Regions from separate parts of the Streptomyces sp. HSS9-12 genome, predicted to be linked through region 2. Evidence: riboswitches for the same ligand, from Rfam matches in the RefSeq annotation. Region 2 holds a riboswitch; the other holds the start of a gene.
What was found. A riboswitch is a leader RNA that binds a small molecule or an ion and turns the genes downstream of it on or off. The one in region 2 is predicted to bind thiamine pyrophosphate.
Positions count from the first base shown of each region.

Region 1: linked by a shared signal. The riboswitch ahead of ACY34J_RS14665 (thiamine ABC transporter substrate-binding protein) and the one ahead of thiO (glycine oxidase ThiO) in region 2 are both predicted to bind thiamine pyrophosphate.

Region 1 is NZ_JBUEGC010000023.1:28,507-31,907, reverse strand. It holds gene ACY34J_RS14670 (ABC transporter permease) at 1-586, opposite strand, end outside; gene ACY34J_RS14665 (thiamine ABC transporter substrate-binding protein) at 661-1,755, opposite strand; TPP riboswitch at 1,836-1,956, opposite strand; gene rlmN (dual-specificity RNA methyltransferase RlmN) at 1,988-3,094, opposite strand.
Region 2 is NZ_JBUEGC010000029.1:63,596-66,996, forward strand. It holds gene ACY34J_RS17240 (thiazole synthase) at 1-468, opposite strand, end outside; gene thiS (sulfur carrier protein ThiS) at 476-676, opposite strand; gene thiO (glycine oxidase ThiO) at 673-1,953, opposite strand; TPP riboswitch at 1,951-2,063, opposite strand; gene ACY34J_RS17255 (NAD(P)/FAD-dependent oxidoreductase) at 2,247-3,401, shown strand, end outside.

The DNA of each region.
Region 1 (3,401 bases), on a different contig from region 2:
AAGTGAAGGTGAACAGGAAGACCATGAGCGCCGCGGCGGCCACGGCGGGCGCCAGCGCGGGCAGTGTGACGCGGCGCCAGGCGGTGAACCGGCCGGCGCCCAGGACCCGCGCCGCCTCCTCCTGCCGGGGATCGAGCTGGGCCCACAGCCCCCCGACCGTACGGACCACCACCGCGTAGTTGAAGAAGACGTGTGCGAGCAGGATGGCCCACACACGGGTGTCGAGCCGTACGCCCCACAGCTCGTCCAGCAGCCCGCCGCGCCCCACCAACGCCAGGAACGCCGATCCGACGACGACGGTCGGCAGCACGAACGGCACGGTCACGAACGCCCGCAGCAACTGCTTTCCGGGGAAGGCGAACCGGGCGAAGACGTATGCGCCGGGGAGCGCGAGTGCCAGGGTGAGCGCGGTGGAGGCGGCGGCCTGCCAGGTGGTGAACCACAGCACGTGCAGGACGTCCGGGTCGGACAGGACCTCGCGGATTCGGCCGAACTGCCATGTCCCGGCGGGTCGCAGGCCGCGCTCGACGATCGAGGCCACCGGGTAGGCGAAGAAGAGGGCGAAGAAGGCGACGGGTACGGCCATCAGGCCGAGCCGCGCCACGGTCCCCTTGAGCGCCGCGGTGCCCTTGGAAGGCGCCGCGGCACTCTCGGCTGCCGCTACTTCAGGACGAGCGAGGACCACGTCTTGATCCACTGCTCACGGTTCTTGGCGATCTTGTCAGGGGCCATGGTCGCCGGGTCCTCGATGGTCGCGCCGTACTTGGTGAAGATCTCCGGCAGCTTCGCGTCCTTGCGCGCGGGGTTGACGAACATGTTCAGCGGCATGTCCTCCTGGAAGCTCTTGCTCAGCAGGAAGTCCAGCAGCGCCTGGCCGCCTTCCCTGTTCTTGGCGCCGCTGAGCAGTCCGGCGAACTCGATCTGCCGGAAGCAGGTACCGGTCGCGACCCCGGTCGGGGCCTGCCCCGGCTGCGGCTTCAGGGACAGCACCTCGGCGGGCGGGCTGGAGGCGTACGAGACCACCAGCGGCTTGTCGCCCTTGCCCTTGCCGCCGCCCGAGCCGGAGAAGCGGTCGTAGTAGGCCTGCTCCCAACCGTCGACCACCTCGACGCCGTTGGCCTTGAGCTTCTTCCAGTAGCCCTGCCAGCCCTGATCGCCGTGGGCCGCGGCGGTGGCGAGAAGGAAGCCCAGGCCAGGGGATGAGGTGGCGGCGTTCTCGGTGACAAGCAGGTTCTTGTACGCCGGCTTGGTCAGGTCGTCGAGGGTCTTCGGCGGGGCCAGCTTCTTGTCGGCGAAGTACTTGCGGTCGTAGTTGACGCAGATGTCGCCGAAGTCGATCGGGGTGACGCGGTGCTGCTTCGCGTCGAGTTGCAGCTTCTCGGGCACCTGGTCCAGGCCCTTGGCCTCGTACGGGGTGAACAGGCCGTTGTCGAGCCCGCGGGAGAGCAGCGTGTTGTCGATGCCGAAGAAGACGTCGCCCTGCGGGTTGCCCTTGGAGAGAACGGCCTGGTTCACGGCCGCGCCGGCGTCACCGCCGCGCAGCACCTTGACCTTGTAGCCGGTCTCCTTGGTGAACTGCTTCAGGACGGACTTGGAGGCAGCGAACGAGTCGTGGCTGACCAGCGTGACCGTCTTCGACTGGCCGCTGTTGTCCGCGGATTCGCCCGAGCCGCCGCAGGCCGCGAGGGTCGAGGTGCCCAGTGCGGCGGCGAGGGCAAGGGCGGCGGTCCGCAGGCGCTTCGTGGTGGTGCTCACAAGTTTCCTCCTGGGAGGCCAGGAGAAGGCGCGTGCCCCGCCCGGCGCTTGATGAGCGGTGGCCGGGCAGGGCAGGGCAGCTTGAGTGGTGACCGAACTTCCTACGCCGGTATGACCCGGTTCAGGTTCGAGGGTCTGCGACAGCGTCTTGTCGATGACACTGCCGCACTCTCAGCGCTGTGCGCTCCCCTGTCGGAATGTGTATTTGTTCGATCAGACGATACCTGACCTGTCAACGCTCGGAAGCGGCGAGCTGCCCGCAGGCGCCGTCGATCTCCTGACCGCGGGTGTCCCGTACGGTCACGGGCACACCATGCGCCTCGATGGCCGCGACAAATGCCTTCTCGTCCTCCGGCCGGGAGGCCGTCCACTTCGAACCGGGCGTCGGGTTGAGCGGGATGAGATTGACGTGCACCCGGTTCCCCTTGAGGAGACGCCCGAGCAGGTCGCCGCGCCACGCCTGGTCGTTGATGTCCCGAATCAGGGCGTACTCGATGGAGATCCGGCGGCCGGACTTCTCGGCGTACTGCCAGGCCGCGTCGAGAACCTCGCGCACCCTCCAGCGGGTGTTGACCGGTACGAGGGTGTCGCGCAGTTCGTCGTCGGGCGCGTGGAGAGAGACCGCGAGGCGGCACTTGAAGCCCTCGTCGGCGAACCGCAGCATCGCGGGGACCAGGCCGACCGTCGAGACGGTGATGCCGCGCTGCGAGAGCCCGAGACCGTCGGGCTCGGGGTCGGTGAGGCGACGGATGGCGCCGACGACGCGGTTGTAGTTGGCCAGCGGCTCGCCCATGCCCATGAAGACGATGTTGGACAGCCGCGCCGGGCCTCCAGGGATCTGTCCGTCGCGCAGCGCCCGCATGCCGTCGACGATCTGGTGCACGATCTCGGCGGTGGACAGGTTGCGGTCGAGGCCGGCCTGGCCGGTGGCACAGAACGGGCAGTTCATGCCGCAGCCCGCCTGCGAGGAGATGCACATGGTGACCCGGTCCGGATAGCGCATAAGCACGGACTCGACGAGCGTGCCGTCGAAGAGCCGCCACAGCGTCTTGCGGGTCGTGTCGTTGTCGCAGGAGATGTGCCGCACCACGGACATCAGGTCGGGCAGCAGCTCACTCGCCAGCTTCTCGCGGGCCGCCGCCGGGATGTCGGTCCAGTCCGCCGGGTCGTGGGCGTAGCGGGCGAAGTAGTGCCGCGACACCTGGCCGGCCCGGAACGGCTTCTCGCCGAGGGCGGCCACGGCTTCGCGGCGCTCGGCGGGCGTGAGATCAGCAAGGTGCCGCGGGGGCTTCTTGGCTCCGCGCGGCGCGACGAAAGTGAGTTCTCCGGGTGCAGGCATGGTCCGTCCAGTGTCGCAGATCGCCAGGAGCGGCCCAGGCCGCAGTGGTGCGCGAACGGTCACCCCCGGTGGTCCTCTGATCACCGTTGGCCAACCGCGCACGGCCCAGAGACGGCCCAGCAGTCGATGGCAGACCGCAGGGCCATCGACTATCGAAGATGTCAGAGGCGATCAATCACACCGACCCGATTGCTTCCGCAGCCGGCATCTTCCTCCACCAGGCTGCAAACGCGCGTCCGGGGCCGAAGCAAACCCGGCGCAAATCGACTGGCGTGCCACTCGTACGACTCGCTGACTTGCGACTCTT
Region 2 (3,401 bases):
GCGGGCGAGCACCGGGTCGTCATTGGTGTACGGCAGCACGGTGAAGCCGTCGTCGACCAGGGTTTCGGCGGCGTCCAGCAGCTCGACCGGGTCGGGCAGGAGCGTGCGCTCATCGGCGACGACCTCCAGCTTGATCCAGTCGGTGCCGAGGGCTTCGCGCGCCAGCCGGGCGGTGAGAACCGCCTCGCCCGCCGTAAAACAGCCCGCGGTGTTCGGCAGCACCTGGATGCCCAGCTTGTCCAGCACGGACAGCACGGAGCCCTGCACGGTCGGGTCGAGGCGGCGCATCGCCACCGTCGTCAGCTCGGTGCCCGAGGCCACCAGGGCCCGTTCCAGTACGTCCAGGCTGGGCGCCCCGCCGGTCCCCATGATCAGCCGGGAGGAGAAGGCGCGGTTGCCGATGGTGAGGGCGTCGGGGGGCGCGGGGGTCGCTGCGGGCGCCCCCCGCAGGACTGCGGCGTCAGCCATGGTCGGATCAGCCTCCTTGGACAGCGGTCAGAACCTCGATGCGGTCGCCGTCGCCGAGCCGGGTGGCAGGCCACTGGCCGCGCGGTACGACGGTCTCGTTGAGCGCGGCCGCGACGCCCGAGCGGGCGGTGGTGAGGGCGGCGACGACCTGCTCGAGGGTGGTGCCCTCCGGGATCTCGCGGGGCTCGCCGTTCACGGAGACGGTCATGCGGACTGCTCCTCCCGGATGCGGTCGTGACGGTCTTGCGGTGTCCTGCGGTCTTGCGGTGTCCTGCGGTCCTGAGGCGTCCTGCTGTCCTGAGGCGTCCGCTCGAAACGGCGGGCGGTGAACGGGCGGGCCTCCTCGGGCAGTTCGCCGGTGCTCAGCGCCTCGGCCATGGCGTCGCCGGTCACCGGGGTGAGCAGCACGCCGTGGCGGTAGTGCCCGGTGGCCAGATGCAGGCCGGGCAGAGCGGTCGGCCCGAGCAGGGGAGCGTTGTCGGGCGAGCCGGGGCGCAGCCCGGCAAGGGTCTCCACCAGCGGCAGCTCGGTGATACCCGGCACCAGCTCATGGGCGTCGCGCAGGAGCTCGTACACCCCGCCGGCCGTGACGGTGGTGTCCCAGCCCAGCTCCTCGCTGGTGGCGCCGAGAACCAGTTCGCCGTTCTCGCGCGGTACGAGATAGACGGGCCCGCCGCGGACCACGGCCCGTACGGTCCGGGACAGGAACGGCGCGTACGCCTCGGGCACGCGCAGCCGCAGCACCTGGCCCTTGACCGGGCGGATGGGCGGCAGCACCTCCTCGGGCACCCCGGCGAGCCGGCCGCTGCGACTGCCACCGGCGAGCACCACCTGCCCGGCGGCGAGCGCGGTGCCGTCCTCCAGCACCCCTCCGCCGGCCCGGTCGCCCGCGAGCGTCAGGCTCCGGGCCCAGGCGCGGTGCAGGACGACTCCGGCGCGCTCGCAGGCGGTCAGCAGCGCCGCGGCCAGCCGCCGCGGGTCGGCCTGGTGGTCGCCGTCGACGCGCAGGCCCCCGCGTACACCCGGCGCGAGAAGGGGCTCGAGGCGGCGGCATTCGCGCCCCGTGAGCCACTGCGCGTCCAGCCCGCACCGCAGCTGGAGGGCGTGGAGTTCCCGCAGGTGAGCGCGGTCATCGGAATCGAGGGCGACGGCCAGGGTGCCGCAGGCGCGGTAGCCGACGTCCTGGCCGCTCGCCTCCTCCAGCTCGGCCACAAAAGCCGGGTAGCGCTCGGCGGAGGCGAGGTTCAGACCGAGCAGGGTCTCCTCGCCGTAGTGCAGCTCGGTCACCGCCGCGAGCATTCCGGCCGCGACCTGGGCGGCGCCCGTCCCGGGGGACGGGTCGGCGACGGCGGTGCGCAGCCCGCGCTGCGCCGCCCGCCAGGCCGTGACCAGGCCGATGATCCCGCCCCCGATGACCAGGACGTCATAGGTCGGATGCGCGGTGTCGTACGGCGTGCGCGCACTGCTGCCAGAAGGCGCGTGCATGGGCTGTCAGCCCCTCCCTTCGCCGGCATGACCCGGATCAGGTTCGTACGGTCGGAGGCCGCCCAGCCTCCCTCTCAGCCCGGTGCGTCCGGGCTCCCGCGAGTGCGTGTGGCGGCCACCTTATCGCCTGTCCTGGCCAGGCAGTAAGGGAGCAATCGGGCCCCGCACCGTGTGATGGTGTGTCAGAAATCTCGGGTGCGCGCGTCTCGGGCGGGTCTGCGCCGCGGTTCTAGAGTGATCGTGTGAGCGAGGACAGGCAGACAGCGCAGCGGATCGTGATCGCCGGCGCCGGCATGGCCGGGGTGCAGACCGCCGTCGCCCTGCGCGAAGAGGGCTGGCGGGGCGCGATCACCCTGATCGGCGCGGAGCCCCACCAGCCGTACGACCGGCCGCCCCTGTCCAAGGCCGTGCTGCTCGGCAAGGCCGACGGGTCCGCCTTCGACGTCGACTTCGCCGCACTGGACATCGAGCTGCTCCTCGGGCGGACCGTCACCGCGGTCCGCCCGGCCGAGCACCTGGTGGAAACCGGCGCCGGACCGGTGCCGTACGACCGCCTGGTCATCGCCACCGGGGCCGAAGCCGTCCCCCTGCCCGGCAGCGAGGGCGTCGCGGGCGTACACCTGCTGCGCACCCTCGACGACGCCGAGGCGTTGCGCCCGCTCCTCGAGGCGCAGCACGAGTTCGTGGTGGTCGGCGCCGGGTGGATCGGCGCGGAGTTCGCGACCGCGGCGCGCGAGGCCGGCTGCTCGGTCACCGTCGTCGAGGCCGCCGACCGCCCGCTGGCCGGAGCGCTCTCGGCCGAGGTCGCCATCCACATGGAGCGCTGGTACGAGGACAGCGGGACCCGTCTGATCACCGACGCGCTCGTGACCCGCATCGCGCCCGGCTCGGTGATCCTCGACGAGGGCATCCGGCTGCACGCGGACTCCGTGGTCGTGGGGATCGGGGCCCGCCCCGCGACGGGCTGGCTGGCCGGCTCCGGCATCGAGCTGTGCCCGGACGGCTCCGTGCGCGCCGACGACCGGCTGCGCACCTCCGAGCCGGACGTCTACGCGGTCGGCGACTGCGCGTCCTTCCCCTCCGCCCGGTACGGCGAGCGGCTGCTGGTGCACCACTGGGACAACGCGGTGCAGGGTCCGCGCGTGGTCGCCGCCAACATCGTCGGCGGTGAGGCCGAAGGCATGGTCTACGACCCCGTGCCCTACTTCTGGTCCGAGCAGTTCGGCCGGTTCGTCCAGTACGCGGGGCACTACCCCGCCGCCGACTCGATGGTGTGGCGGGGTGATCCGGCCGGGGCCGCCTGGTCGGTGTGCTGGCTGCGTGAGGGCAGACTGGTCGCGCTGCTCGCGGTCGGCCGGCCCCGCGACCTGGCGCAGGGGCGCAAGCTCATCGAGCGGGGGGCCCTGCTGGACCCGGAGCAGGCCGCCGATCCGTCGGTCCCGCTGAAG